DNA from 2 places in the Syntrophotalea carbinolica DSM 2380 genome. Region 1 is predicted to be linked to the other one. Evidence: riboswitches for the same ligand, from Rfam matches in the RefSeq annotation. Region 1 holds a riboswitch; the other holds the start of a gene.

Region 1 (7,318 bases):
CCTACAAGGCCACTGACATCAGCCCCGACATGTCTTTTCTGGAGATGCTGGATGTCGTCAACGAGGGCCTGATCCACCAGGGCATCGAACCTATTGCCTTCGACCACGATTGCCGCGAGGGCATCTGCGGCACCTGTTCGCAGGTCATCAACGGCGATCCCCATGGTCCTCAGGCAAAAACCACCGTGTGCCAATTGCACATGCGCCAGTTCAAAGATGGCGACGAAATCTATATAGAACCCTGGCGCTCCCGCGCATTTCCGGTGATCCGCGACCTCGTCGTTGACCGGGGCGCCATGGATCGCCTGGTTCAGGCCGGCGGCTATGTGTCGGTAAGTACCGGTGGTGTTCCCGACGCCAACGCCATCCTGATCCCCAAGGACGACGCCGAAACCGCCATGGATGCGGCCGAATGCATCGGCTGCGGTGCCTGCGTTGCCGCGTGCCCCAACGGTTCCGCCATGCTGTTCGTGGCCGCCAAGGTCGGACAACTGGCCAAGCTTCCCCAAGGTCGCACCGAAGCAGCCAGCCGGGTCTGCACCATGACCGACGCCATGCTCAAAGAAGGCTTCGGCAACTGCAGCAACCACTACGACTGCGAAGCCGCCTGTCCCAAAGGTATCAGCGTCAAATTTATCGCCCAACTCAACCGCGAATACCTCATGGCACTGCCCAAGGCCGGCAAAACAAAAGCCTGAGTCAAGTTTGTGGCCGGTCGCCATTCAGCGAATATCAGGTCAGCTACATGCCATGCGCTTAAAGCCGCTTCCCCGGAAGCGGCTTTTTTATGTTGCCGTTTTTTTAATCACCAAAACGCGTCAAAAACCCAGATTCTGGATAAAATCCCCGCCATTTAAGACCAACGCCACCGACTTCCCCCTTAAATTCCCTTCAAGAACCTTTTTGCTTCGTGTTTTTCTCTCTATCTGCCTATTACTCGCACAGCGACGCCTTTTTTTTAAGCATATATTTCGACTTTTTTTTGGGGCAAATCCCTAAGCCACTGATTTTATATGATTTTTGTTTTTGGCATATCTGTTGCCAGATAAAGGAGTTCTGCATTTGTGGCAAGGGCGCCACACATATATTAAATCAAGGGAGATTTAGACCATGGAAGCAACAGTCAACGGGCTGCTGAACGGCAGCAATGTACTTTTTCTTATGCTCGGGGCAGTCATGGTGTTTGCCATGCATGCCGGCTTTGCCTTTCTGGAAGTCGGAACCGTCACCACCAAAAGCCAGGTTAACGCTTTTTCCAAAATCCTCACCGACTGGGCCGTCTCTACGGTCATCTACTTCCTGATCGGCTACCCCCTTGCCTACGGCACCCATTTCCTGCACCCGGCCGGAGCCCTGCTCGGCAATTCCCAGGGATTCGAGCTGGTTCGGTTTTTCTTCCTGCTTTGTTTCGCCGCCTGCATTCCCGCTATCATTTCCGGAGGCATCGCCGAACGCGCGCGCTTCTATCCCCAGGTACTGGCCGGAGCACTCTTTGTCGGCCTCACCTACCCGCTGTTCGAGTCTCTGATCTGGGGCCAACACAGCCAATGGCTGCAATCCATGTTCGAGCGCCTGGGCGGAGCCCAGTTTCACGATTTTGCCGGCAGCGTGGTGGTGCATTCCATGGGCGGCTGGCTGGCCTTGCCGGCGGTATTGTTTCTCGGTGCCCGTCAGGGACGCTACGTGCATGGCCGCAGCCAGGCGATTCCCGTCAGCAACATTCCGTTTCTGGCCCTGGGCAGCTGGATTCTTGCTGTCGGCTGGTTCGGCTTCAACGTTATGAGCGCCCAGCAGGTTACTGGTATATCCGGCCTGGTGGCGGTTAACTCCCTCATGGCGCTGGTCGGCGGCGTGCTGTTTGCCCTGGTAGCCGGACGCAACGACCCCGGCTTTTTGCACAACGGTGCACTGGCCGGCCTCATCGCCATTTGTGCCGGCTCCGACATCGTGCATCCGCTGGCCGCGTTTTTCATGGGCGGCTTCGGTTCCTTGATCTTCGTTTACGGGTTCAAGTGGGAACAGGAAAAACTCAAGATCGACGACGTGCTCGGCGTATGGCCCTTGCACGGCGTCATCGGCACCTGGGGCGGTATCGCCGCCGGTATTTTCGGCCAGCCCCTGTTTGGCGGCATGGGCGGCGTCACCTTCATCTCCCAGCTTGGCGGCAGCCTGCTGGCGGTAGCCTACGCCCTGCTTAACGGCTTTGTCATCTATGGCATTATCCGCAAAGTTTTCGGTATGCGCCTCACGGCGGAACAGGAATTTTCCGGACCTGACCTTGCTATCCATAGCATCAACGCCTACCCCGAGGAACGCGTCAAATAACCCTGGTACGCCGCCTAAGTGCAAACACAAGCACAGGCCGTCGCCGATATTTTTGTCGGCAGCCAGGCCATAGGTTGGGGCTTTTCCTGCCTTACCAGTGCGAAATGATAAAAAAATAGCGGCGGCCTCAGATACATGGCCGCCGCAACACCAACCGCAAAATGACCTCTCTGCTTATCCCCGGGCAAAAAACCGCAACTTTTGCGCAGCCGCCACCATGTTTCGCAACGACGCCAGGGTTTCCGGCCAGGCCCGGGTTTTCAGGCCGCAATCGGGGTTTACCCACAGACGCTCAAGGGGGATGACCTCCGACGCCTTGCGCAGCAACTCAACCATTTCCGCAACCGAAGGCACCCTGGGACTATGAATATCATAGACTCCGGGACCGATATCGTTCGGATAGGTGAACGACTCTAAAACCCCCAGAAGCTCCATGTTACTGCGGCTTGCCTCGATACTGATCACATCGGCATCCATCTTGGCGATCCATTCCGCAATGTGGTTGAATTCGCTATAGCACATATGCGTATGAATCTGCGTGGAATCGGCCACCCCTGAAGCCGTCAGACGGAAGGCATCCACTGCCCAGCCCAGATATTCCCGCCAGGCGCTTTTACGCAGGGGCAGCCCTTCACGCAGGGCCGCCTCATCGACCTGGATAATCTTTATACCCGCCTGCTCCAGATCCTGAACCTCGTCCCGTATCGCCAAAGCGATCTGCTTACAGGTCGCGCTGCGGGGTTGATCGTCTCGGACGAAGCTCCAGCAAAGCATGGTCACCGGACCGGTAAGCATGCCTTTTAAAGGTCGGTTGGTCTGCTGCTGGGCATAGGTTGTCCACTCCATGGTCATAGGCTTCAAACGTTCTACATCGCCATAGATAATCGGTGGTTTAACGCAACGGCTGCCATAGCCCTGCACCCATCCGTTTTCGGTGAAGCAGAACCCCGCAAGCTGCTCGCCGAAATACTCCACCATATCGTTGCGCTCGGGCTCTCCGTGTACCAGCACATCCAGCCCCAACGCCTCCTGCTGGGCAATCGCTTCCCGAATGTAACGTTGCATTTCAGCGCGGTATTGCTCTTCGCTAATACGACCTTGTTTAAAGCTTCGGCGCGCAGAACGAACGCCAGCGACCTGCGGAAAAGACCCGATGGTGGTGGTCGGAAGCGTCGGCAACCGCAGCCAGGCCTGTTGCTTTTTGCGTTCTTCAAAAGATGAACGTCGACAATACATATCTGGAGAGATATCCGCCATCCGCCGCCGGACCGCATCACGATGCACCAGGGCACTCTTCCGACGATTTTCCATGGCGGTGTCATTCGCCTGCAAAACCTCTGTCACATCCTCTCCGTCCAGGGCCAGCCGAACAACATTCACTTCCTGGCACTTTTGTCTGGCAAATGCCAGCCATGATCGGATACGGGGATCCAGGACGGCCTCCCCCGCCAGATCAACGGGTACATGAAGTAAAGAGCAGGAGGGCGCAATCATTACGCGGTCAGAGCCGCGAGCCACCACCGCATCCTGCGCTGTACTTATGGCCTGTCTGAGATTCGATCTCCAAACGTTGCGGCCGTCAATCAGCCCCAAAGAAAGAACCATGTTTTCAGGAAGGCATGGCAACACCTTCTCGAGTTGTCCGGGGGCGCGCACAAGATCGACATGCAGCCCATCCACCGGGAGGGAAAGTGCCAGATCCAGATTTTCCTGCAGGGCGCCAAAGTACGTGGCCACCATCAAACGGCAGGGACCGGCAACGGCCGCCAACCTCCGATAAACGTCTCGCACGCGCAAGCGAATGGGTCCCGGCACATCGGTCGCCAGAATGGGTTCGTCCAATTGGATCCAGGAGCATTTGGCGGCAACCCGGCTTACGATCTCCTCGTAGACTTCAACCACCGCATCAAGGTGACTCCAACGATCGAAACCGGCCACCATTTCCTTGCCCAGTGCAATAAATGTCATTGGACCGGGCAAAACCGGTTTTGCCTGAATACCTTCAATGCAGGCCTCGGCAAGCTCCTCAAACAAACGATTCCTGGCTAACCGGAAGCGTTGTCCAGGGTAAAACTCCGGAACAATATAGTGATAATTGGTATCAAACCATTTGGTCATCTCCATAGCGGTCGTTGTACGATGCCCCGAAGACCCGCGTGCCATATAAAAATACGTATCCAGATCTACCGATTCGCCTTGCCATCCGAAACGCGGCGGCACCGCACCGAGCATAGCGACCATATCGAGCATATGGTCGTAATAAGAGAAATCTCCGACCGGCACAAGATCGATTCCCGCCTGCTGTTGCAAACGCCAATGCCGTAAGCGAAGCTCCCGCCCGGAAGCCATGAGTTTTTCCTGCCCGATGGCTCCCTTCCAGTAAGATTCCAGATTTTTTTTCAGTTCACGATGCGCTCCCATACGGGGAAAACCGAGCGTGTGTGTCAGCATGCATGTCTCCTTTTGTCCTGTTGAGGGTGTCCGTTGACAAATGACAGCCCCAAAAACAGGAAACCCATTCTCCGAAGAAGAATGGGCTCACAAGAAGAGACCTCATGCATTGATAAACGACCGGGGCACTGCCCGGTCCGTCTTCATGCGCTGACGCCGCCATCCTGTTCGACACCCATGTCGCGAGGTGCTGTCAGGTATGAGACAGGGCGTCTTCTGGCTTCCGGGCTCTTAAAACTGCATGACCTTCCCAACCCCTGTCAGGGCCAGTGATCATGCAAAACGTAAACAATACCGGTTACAGCGGCGCGTCCGCGACGGATTCTCACCGTCTTCCGTTTCCTGCACTCACATACGATTAGTTTTAGATCATTGAAAAATACATCGACAACTATGAGAGGTCAACCCTTTTGCAACGTTCCCGTATGAATCCCTGCACACAACTACCGGCCAGACTCCTAATTTGATCCATCAAAAGATTGAGACCCGACAAAACAAAAGGGGAGCCGATGGCTCCCCCTGATTACGCTTTGCGCTTGCGACGTAGTTTTTTGCGCCGGTCGAGAACCGGCAGATGCAAACCGGCAGGCCCCGCCCGCCGTACCATCTGCTGCCTGCTCGGGTTCCCGGAGCTGAGCCGTTCGTACAGACCGAGGGCCCAGAGGGGAAAGTACTGACTGTACCCGTGGTAACGCAAATAAAAGACCCGAGGGAAACCGGTTCCGGTGAAATGGCGTTCATCCCAGCCCCCGGCTCGGTTTTGTTCCTCCACCAAATACTGAATCCCGCGCCGCACTGCCAGGTTGTCCACCTCGCCGGCGGCCATCAACCCCAGGAGCGCCCAGGCTGTCTGCGAGGCGGTGCTGACGCCACGTCCGGCCAGGGCGGGATCGTCATAGGAATAACAGGTTTCGCCCCATCCACCATCCGGGTTCTGTACCGATTCAAGCCAGCCCACCGCCTGCCGGATATAAGGAGCCTGCAAATCCTCGCCGGCGTGGATCAACCCGGACAGGGCCGACCAGGTCCCATAAATATAGTTCACGCCCCAGCGACCATACCAACCGCCGAAGTCCTCCTGCTCACGACGCAGGAAATCCACCCCCCTGGCAATGGGCAAAAAATCCCGGCCGAAACCTGCCATAGCGAGCATTTCGATGCACCGCCCCGTCACATCCGCAGTACTGGGATCGAGCAACGCCCCATGATCGGCGAAAGGGATATCATTTAAATAAAGGTAATTATTGTCAACGTCGAAGGCACCCCATCCTCCATCGCTGTTCTGCATGCCGATAACCCAATTGATAGCCCGCGACAGCTCCTGTCGATAGCCCGGGTTATCCATCGCACCGGCGCGTATCAGGGACATCAGCACCTTGCTGGTATCGTCCAGATCGGGATACAGAGCGTTTTCGAACTGAAATGCCCAACCGCCCGCTTCGAGGTTCGGCACCCGCTGCGCCCAGTCGCCCTTGACATCGACCTGCTGATCCAGCAGCCAGCGAACCGCACGATCGACCGCCGGATGCCTGGCATCAAGCCCCCCTTCAAGCAGCGCCGTAAGGGCAAGTCCCGTATCCCAGATCGGCGACGCACAAGGTTGACAGATACCCTGATCGCCACCCTGCGCATGGCTGCCGGCAGGGCTGGGATCGAGCATCGGAGCGGCTGAGGTGCCTGTGCACCAGCACGGCGAAACCGGCGTATCCTCCCGGGGAGGAACGTCACAACGGTCAATCAGCAGATCGTCGAGAGCCTTGAGGCCGCGCTGATAATCGGCATCATCCGGCGAGCAGCCCAGAGTCCGCAGCGCCATGACGGCATTGGCCATGGCCGGGAAAATAGCCCCGATACCTCCGGCGCCCTGCATATGCTCCCGTGTCCATGTCTCTGCAGCCCTCAGCGCCAGGTTGTGCAGACGCCGGGGGACACAGCGCACCATTTTGCGGGTCAGGCGATCCACCCAGATAAAGACATTTTTACGCCACTGACCGGGTTTACAGACATCGAGGTAACCGAGTTTATCCGGCGGCGTGACAAACAGCTCAGGGATCCCTTCCCAGGGCTCCAGACGGCAGACCGGGCGTTTGGCGTACAGAATCAGCAACGGCACCACCACGGTACGAGCCCAATAGGAAATCTTACTTAAATGAAAATAGAACCAGCGCGGCAAAAGCATGATTTCAACCGGCATGGCCGGAGTCGTGCGCCAGGGAATCTGCCCGAACAGCGCCAGCGCGATGCGCGTGAACACATTGCATTTTTCGGCACCGCCGAGGGCCAAAACGATTTGCCGCGCCCGCACCAGGGGGTCGCAGTGGGTCGGGTAACCCAACAGCTTAAGCGCCAGGTAAGCCTTGACGGTGGTGCTGATATTGGCAAACCCGTCTTCCGCATATAACGGCCAGCCACCGTCGGGCAATTGACGACTGAGTAAATAATTGGCCAGACGTTGTTGCAATTCAGGCGCAAGAGGGCGACCGAGAAAACGTTGCAGCATCACATATTCGGAAGCGATGGTGGTATCCGCTTCCAACGCAAA
Region 2 (7,318 bases), 720 kb from region 1:
CCCGGGTCAGGTCGCCGTCAGCAATCGCTTCGGCCAATGCGGCTCTTTGCTGGAGGCTGTCGGCCATGGTGTCAAGGGCCTCGGCGAGCAGTCCCAGCTCGTCTCGGCGGCTAAAGTGCAAGCGACCGGAGAGATCACCGTTCTTGATATCCTGGGCGAATGCGACACCCTTGCCGAGGATATTGGTAATCGGCCTGACAATCAAAATGACCATAACGGCCAGCACCAGCACAACGATAATGCCGATGATGCCATTGCGCATGATCAGACTGTCGATCACGCTGAAAATATCCTCGGTATCCGCTCCGGCGGCAACGAACCAACCGGTGGTCGGCTCGGTACGGAAACTGACGATTTTTTCAATCCCCTCAAAGGTGTAGGTCTCGATGCCATTTTTCCGGCTCATCAACTGCTTACCCCAGTCAAAAGCACTGATGTTGGTTTGCAGGATGACATCCGTATCCGGATGGCTGCAGATCATGCCCGTCTTGTCGGTCATGAAGGCGTAACCGTCGCTGCCGATTTTGATCGGCACAATGAACTGTTCCGTAAACTTGCTAAGCTCGATGCATGACGTCAGAACACCGATCACCTCTCCATGCAGCTTCATGGGCTCCGCTATGGTGAAAATCGGCCGTCCGGTGACTTTACTTTTGATGACATTGCTGATGTTGTTTTGGCCCTGCATCCCCAACTTGAAATAGGAACGGGTCGACAGGTCAAGCCCGATCACCTCCGGATTGGGATGGGCCACAACCTTTCCGGTTCTGTCGATAAGTGTAATGGAATCGTAAATATCGTAGGTCTTCATAAACTCCTGCATGAGTTTATTGGCTTTTTCGAGCTCTTCCGCACGGGGTGTTTCCTGCGACAGTATTTTGGTGAATATTTCCTGTCGGCACTGTGTTTTGAGATCACCGCGCAGGTCCTGGATCCAGGCCGATATTTGCGCGGACAGATTCCGGGTGAGGGTTTCCAGCTGGTCGGTGATGATGTTCTGGACAATATGGGATGTGGTTCGGGTGGAGAGGACCGCGGATAGGGCCATGCCGAGTATAATAAAACCGATCACAGGGAACAAAATACGATTGCGAAGGGATTTCATCAAAAAAAAACTCCTATAAACAGTGACTTGCAAGCCACTTGCGATTAACTTTTAAAGCGGTTAATGTTTAGGTCGAAAACTATTGGAATTAGTACATTAGGAAGCTTGCGTGCGGGAAACTTTAGCGTATCAACCGTTGGCAGCCGGTTGAATGGCCGAAGGAATTTCGGGGACGGTCCCGTTTCAAGTGATTAACTGTTGGCAGCCAGTTAAATCAGCGAATGACAGGCCGGGTACATGTCTCCGGGAAAGAGGATTTTCCCTCGCCCAAAATTCATAAAAGGACAGGATCAGGTTGCAGCGAACCATTTTGCACTGCACCTGCCGTCGATGGAAGAAAAAAATTCGCTAAAAAAGAAAAAACCTCAGCCAACCCACCCATTGCAGCGACTCGGAAGGGCAAATTAACTTTGTTTTCATCCGAAAACGGTCCTTTTCCCCAATCTCTGCGTCAATCTTCCCACTTGCTTGTGCGGCGTAAAAACTACGCCTCCGCGCAAGTGCTCGATTTTCTTGACCTTGGGAAAAATCACTCGTTTCCCTTATGAAAACTACGCAGTGTGCATCCTGAGTTTCCGGATGCAAATTAACTTAAGGAGAACCCTCCGGCCAGCCCCCATCGGTCCACCAACAAACACCATCATTGTCGTCGCGCCCCGATAAGCCTGTTGTATCTATCTCTGTGCCGGATATAATCGGATACCCTGTCCAGCAGAGGAGAACATATGACAGAAAACGGTTTATCGGATCTGGGGGCTTTTCGTCTGGCACTGGTGCAGTCGGTATCGGAGATCGGCGATTGCACCCGTAATCTGGAAGGGATCGCCCGCTGGACCGAACAGGCGGCGCGGCAAGGCGCCGAGATGGTCTGCTTTCCGGAATTGGCCATTTGCGGCTACACCCGCAGCGGGATTGGCGAGCTTGCCGAAGTGGTGCCGGGACGGGCTTCTTGCCACCTGGCGGCATTGGCCCGAAAGCATCGCATGGTGGTGTCGGCCGGTCTGATCGAAAAATCCGGGTCAGCGTGTTACATCACCCAGTTGGTCGCTTCAGCCGACGGTTCGATAGAACGTTATCGCAAAACCCACCTTGGCCGTCGCGAACGCGAGGTATTTTGCGCCGGTGATGCATTGCCCGTCTTTACGACCAGAAGCCGCGCGGGAATGCCGATAACATTCGCCATAGGGCTGTGTTACGATCTGCATTTTCCCGAGCTGGCCACTGCTTATGCGGTGCAGGGAGCGCAACTGCTGCTGGCACCCCATGCTGCTCCCCATGCCGGTCCCGATCGCATGCAATTGTGGCAGCGCTATATGGGAGCCCGCGCCTATGACAACACCATGTATGTTGCCGCCTGCAATCATGTTCAAAAACTCAAAAGCAGCGATTGCAGTGGCGGTCTGGGGGTGTGGGACTATCGCACCGGCACCTTGCTTGCCCAACGCACCGAACCGGGTGAAGGGTTACTGTTTTGGGATCTCGATCTCGATGGAGTGAACCGCACGCGTGCACAAGGGCGAACGTTTTTTCTGGACGACCGCCGTCCCGAGCTGTTTCGATGAACCGCACCGGACGGCTCATGGGAAGGCGAAAAAAACAGGCCGCTACCCGTCAAGGGCAGCGGCCTGTTTTTTGTAAAGCCTCGGTTAGAAGGTAACTTCGTACCCGATAAGCGCCAAACGCGGCATTTCGTAGTATTCGTACTGGTAGCTGCTTTCCGGATCCTGATTGCCGGCACTCACCACTTCTTCATCCAGCAGATTGGTGACGGTCACGTAAACCCGGCCCACGGGCAAACGGTACCCGGCACTGATATCCATGGTATAGGCATCATCCAGATAGTCCTCCCGCCCCGCAAGAATGGTTCCGCTCAATTCCACATCGAACTTGTGCCATTGCCAGGAAGCTCCCAGGCTGGATTGGAACTTCGGCCCCGGCCGATACTCCTGACCGTCCGGATCCTCGGCGGACGGGTCGGCCCAATATCCCGAACAGCGCAGGGCCAGGGTATGCCATGGTCCCCTACTGCCGACAAACGGCCGCCAGTCAGCTTGCCATTCCACACCGATACTTTCGTAATCGCCTGCGTTAAAGTAGGTCTTGTCATCGACTCCGTCGATATAGCCGGTGTCGATTTTATCCTCGTAATCCATATAGAACCCGGCCAGGCGAACTTTCAGGCCTCTGCCGGTGAACTTGACCCCGGCCTCGTAGGTTTTGCCTTTTTCGGGACGCAGATCCGGATTGCCGACCAGCCGGGACGAGTCGTTGAACATCTGATTGAAGGTCGGTGCCCGGAACGCCGTGCTGAAATTGGCGAACAACCGGGTCGTTTCGGTCAATTGGAAACTCAGTCCGGCAGCCGGCAGCCAGCGGTTATATTCCTCCCCTTCCTTTTCGGGGAGAATGAATTGTTCGCGCATGCCCAGCGTCAGTGTCAAACGCTCAAAAAAGGTTTTCTCCGCCTCGACAAAGGCCGCGGCATCGTGGCGGTGATGTTCCTTGTACTTGTAGCGGTAATTGGCTGCCCGATAGATATATTCCGCACCCGTCGTCAGGGCGATGTCTTCCGGCAGTTCGAAGCGATAGTCGCCCGACAGTCCGGCGTTGTACTCCTTGTTCCAGGAGTCTTTGGAGCCATCCGTGACCTTTTTACCACCGTAGACATCGTAGTCGACATTGGTGGTCCCCAGGGAAAAGAATCCCTTCAGGCGATAGCGGTCTTTCTCGTAGCGCACATCGGTGAAGAGTTTGTATTTTTGCTGGGTGAACTGGTTCTCTAGTTTTCCCGCAATGCCGCTTTTGCCGCCCGCGTCGTAAACTTTTTGCCAACCGCTGCGATAATAGCTGGCAAGCAGATCAAAGGTCAGGTCCTGCAGCGGACTGAAGCTCAGGTTAAACCCGTAACGGTCCGTATTGCCGACGTCGTAGTGCGCAGGGGTGCTTCTGGAGGTGGGGTTCAGGTAAGTCTTCTGATAGATTTTGTGCAGATCGTTGAGATGCTGGTAAGTCATACCGGCGGTCAGATTGGCGCGACTGATTCCGACGCTGTAATTCCGATAACCGTATTCGCCGAGCTCCGCGCGCATGCTGGTCAGAGCGACCTCTTCCGGCTGTTTGGTGATGATGTTGATGACCCCGGTCATGGCATCGGCACCGTAAAGGGTCGAGGCGGCTCCTTTAAGAATCTCAACCCGGTCGATCTGCTCGATGGGAATGGTATCGAGATCGTAGGACGCGCCTCCGGCACCCTGAATGGGCATGCCGTTAACCAGGACCAGCTCCCCCCCCGGCAGGCCGCGAATGCTCAGGTCGCTGGTCATGCCGCCGTTGCTGAGGCCCAGGGGACCCTGGGTTTTGAATGCCAGGCCACCCGCTTTGCTCAGCCCCTCGTAAAGATTTTGCGCACCGCGCGCCTGCATATCCTCGGCTGTAACCACCGTGACCAGACGGTGGCTCGCGCTTTCCGTGACAGGAAACCGGGTACCCGTAACCACCACCGCATCCAGGGTGCGGTGCGCCTCGGCTCGCAACGGAGCCGGCAATAAACAGGCCCCCAGACATAACAGGACTGCCCCTCGTGAAAAATAATTGCCGAGCATGAATCCCTCCTTTCGACAATTCAACAAATAGCATCGGGCAGGGGCCGGCACCCGACATAAAAAAATCCCGGAGAACCTGATACAGGTTCTCCGGGATCCCGTTTTATCCCAAAGAAAATTGGACGCACTGCGCCCTGGAAACGGTTCAGCCCCGAAACCGGTCCCTATATAAAATCTTGAAGCAGGTCTTCTGACTTCCGACTCAAACCTACTTGTCACACCTTCACACAGCGCGATGCTGCATTGGTTTTCAGTGACGTTCGTCGTCGGTTACAGCGGCGGGTCCGTTGCCGATTTGCACGGCATTCCCTTTTTTCGCTATCAGGTCGATGTAACCTGGAGCGCACTTCAAGATAGTGTTACGAATGAATGTCGTTCCATTCGTATACGGAAACTAGTACAAACGGCTGCCAATGTCAAGAAAGCCTTCTGCTTGAGAGCTTTATTCCAGAGGATGGGTTTAAACGCAACTTTTCGGGAGCATACGACGGCATGAGCTTAAGGAGAAAAGGCTTTGCCGCCGCATACGAGGTCAAGGCGCAGGTTGTCAAGGGGGGTAAATCAGTTACAATGGCCAGGTAAGGTTCAAACTTTGCGGCTCCAACCCGATACGATCCGAGATGAAAACGGGCCGCTAATGTCAATACCATGCACGGTTCTTTCCATCAGGGGCCGAGAAAAGGAGTTTGCCATGCCGACGATCATGGAAGCCATCGCTGCAGATCCATCACTGAAGACCTTGAACAAGGCTTTGGGGATTGTCACAGGGGTCGTTGAGAGATTGGGGCAACCCGGTAGTTATACCTTCTTCGCACCTAACGATGAGGCTTTTGCGCGCCTCAACATCGATCAGGTGCTGGCCGATGCCGGCAAACTGGCGGATATCCTCAACTACCACCTGGTCGCGGAGAAATATACTGAAAAGGAAATGGACGTCACAAACCTTGACTCCATGGTCACGGAACTGGGCAAAAGCCTTTCCATCTATCTGGACGAAAACGATATCATGATCGACAACGCGCACATCGTTAAAGCGGATATCCAATGCAGTAACGGGGTGATCCATATTATCGACAATGTTTTCCTGCCGCAACACTCCGGCTGGTATGAAACCATGGCCTGACCATTCAGGGGGGGAGATTAAAAAAGGGGCGACCTTTTCAGGCCGCCCCTTTTTTTGGGTCTTTATTATTTGCCCCAGGCTTTGAGACGTTCTTTGGCAATACCGGCTTCCCCGGACAGGGGGAAACTCTTGACCAGTTTTTCAAGAATGGCGCGGGCACTTTGGCGGTCTCCGAGTTGATCGAAGGTCAACCCCTGCTTGAGATAGGCGGCTGCCGCCTTGGGATGATCGCCGTATTTCTGAATGACGTCTTCAAACTGCAGGATGGCCTTCTCGTATTCTTTTTCCCCTGCATAGGATTCGCCGATCCAGTAAGCGGCGTTCGGTGCCAGCGAGTGGCCGGGGTTTTTCTGCAGAAATTCTTCCAACTGCTTGCGACCCTCGGCATAGTGCTTCTGTTTGCGGATCGCATCGACGGCTTGCAGATAAACGGTCTCGGGCTGGGCGGCGCCGGCCTTCGGCAGTTGAACCACCGGGGCCGTGTTGCCGGTAGCGGAAGACGGATTTTCTTCAAGGGCGCTGATGCGCAGCCCCAGATCGTCACGAACCAGGGCCAGTTCCTCCTGAAGCTCATTACGCTGTTGGTCAAGATCGGCGAAACGGCCATGGATGCTTTGCAGTTCCAGGCGCAGGTTATCCAGATCCGCCTGCGTTTTGGCCTGTTGTTGCGTCAGATCATCCAGGCGCTGGCGTGTCTGGCCGAGCCGGTCGGTCTGTTGGGTCGCGAGTTCCCTTTCGGTGGCGGCCAGCCGGCGTTTCATCTCTTCAAGGTCGCGGCTCATGGCCAGTTCCTGCTGAGAAGGGATACAGCCGGCAAGCAAGGCCAGCGTGGCGGCGCACAACATCAGGATTCTTAAGCTTTTCATGACAATCGGTCCTCATTGTGTTGAGGGCGGCGGATCGGTAGAGCCGATCCGCCTTGGATACATCGGTTTCGCGAAAATACCCAACCTGTAATCAGGGCATGGATTTGAATTCCGCACGCCGGTTCATGGCGTAGGCATCTTCGTTCTGTGCCGGATCGAGAGGCATTTCCTCACCATAGGAGATCACACTCAGGCGATCGCCGGCAACACCGAGGGATTCAAGATACTTCTGGGCAGCCAGGGCGCGACGCTCCCCAAGAGCCAGGTTATATTCATCCGAACCGCGCTCATCGCAGTAACCTTCGATGCGGACCTTCTGATCGGGGTTGGCTTTGAGATATTCCGCATTGTTGATAAGAATGGCCTGCGCCTCGGGGCTCAGGTCATAACGGTCAAAATTGAAGTAGATGCGTTCCAGAGAAGCAACCGTTTGCGGCATCGACATGCTGTCGTCCATGCTCTCTTCGCCAATCATGCTTTCGCCAATGCCCGTCTCTCCCGCGCCCATCTCTTCAACACCTTGGACAGCCTGTTGCGCTGCCGCCTGATCATCGGTGGTGACAGGTACAGGGGCCGGTTTTTTGGCACAGCCTACCGCCAGCATGGCCGTAAGAATCATCAT

What was found. Region 1 has a riboswitch for cobalamin ahead of metE (5-methyltetrahydropteroyltriglutamate--homocysteine S-methyltransferase). Riboswitches for the same ligand answer to the same signal wherever they lie in the genome.
Region 2: another riboswitch for cobalamin. It lies ahead of PCAR_RS16060 (TonB-dependent receptor plug domain-containing protein); the one in region 1 lies ahead of metE (5-methyltetrahydropteroyltriglutamate--homocysteine S-methyltransferase).

Annotation. Positions count from the first base shown of each region.
Region 1 covers NC_007498.2:536,471-543,788, reverse strand. Annotated here, with positions in the region: gene PCAR_RS02905 (succinate dehydrogenase/fumarate reductase iron-sulfur subunit) at 1-698, shown strand, start outside; gene PCAR_RS02900 (ammonium transporter) at 1,111-2,325, shown strand; gene metE (5-methyltetrahydropteroyltriglutamate--homocysteine S-methyltransferase) at 2,500-4,776, opposite strand; cobalamin riboswitch at 4,988-5,113, opposite strand; gene shc (squalene--hopene cyclase) at 5,300-7,318, opposite strand, start outside.
Region 2 covers NC_007498.2:3,477,624-3,484,941, forward strand. Annotated here, with positions in the region: gene PCAR_RS16050 (methyl-accepting chemotaxis protein) at 1-1,105, opposite strand, end outside; gene PCAR_RS16055 (nitrilase family protein) at 1,831-2,667, shown strand; gene PCAR_RS16060 (TonB-dependent receptor plug domain-containing protein) at 2,752-4,707, opposite strand; cobalamin riboswitch at 4,871-5,068, opposite strand; gene PCAR_RS16070 (fasciclin domain-containing protein) at 5,399-5,830, shown strand; gene ybgF (tol-pal system protein YbgF) at 5,896-6,696, opposite strand; gene pal (peptidoglycan-associated lipoprotein Pal) at 6,788-7,318, opposite strand, start outside.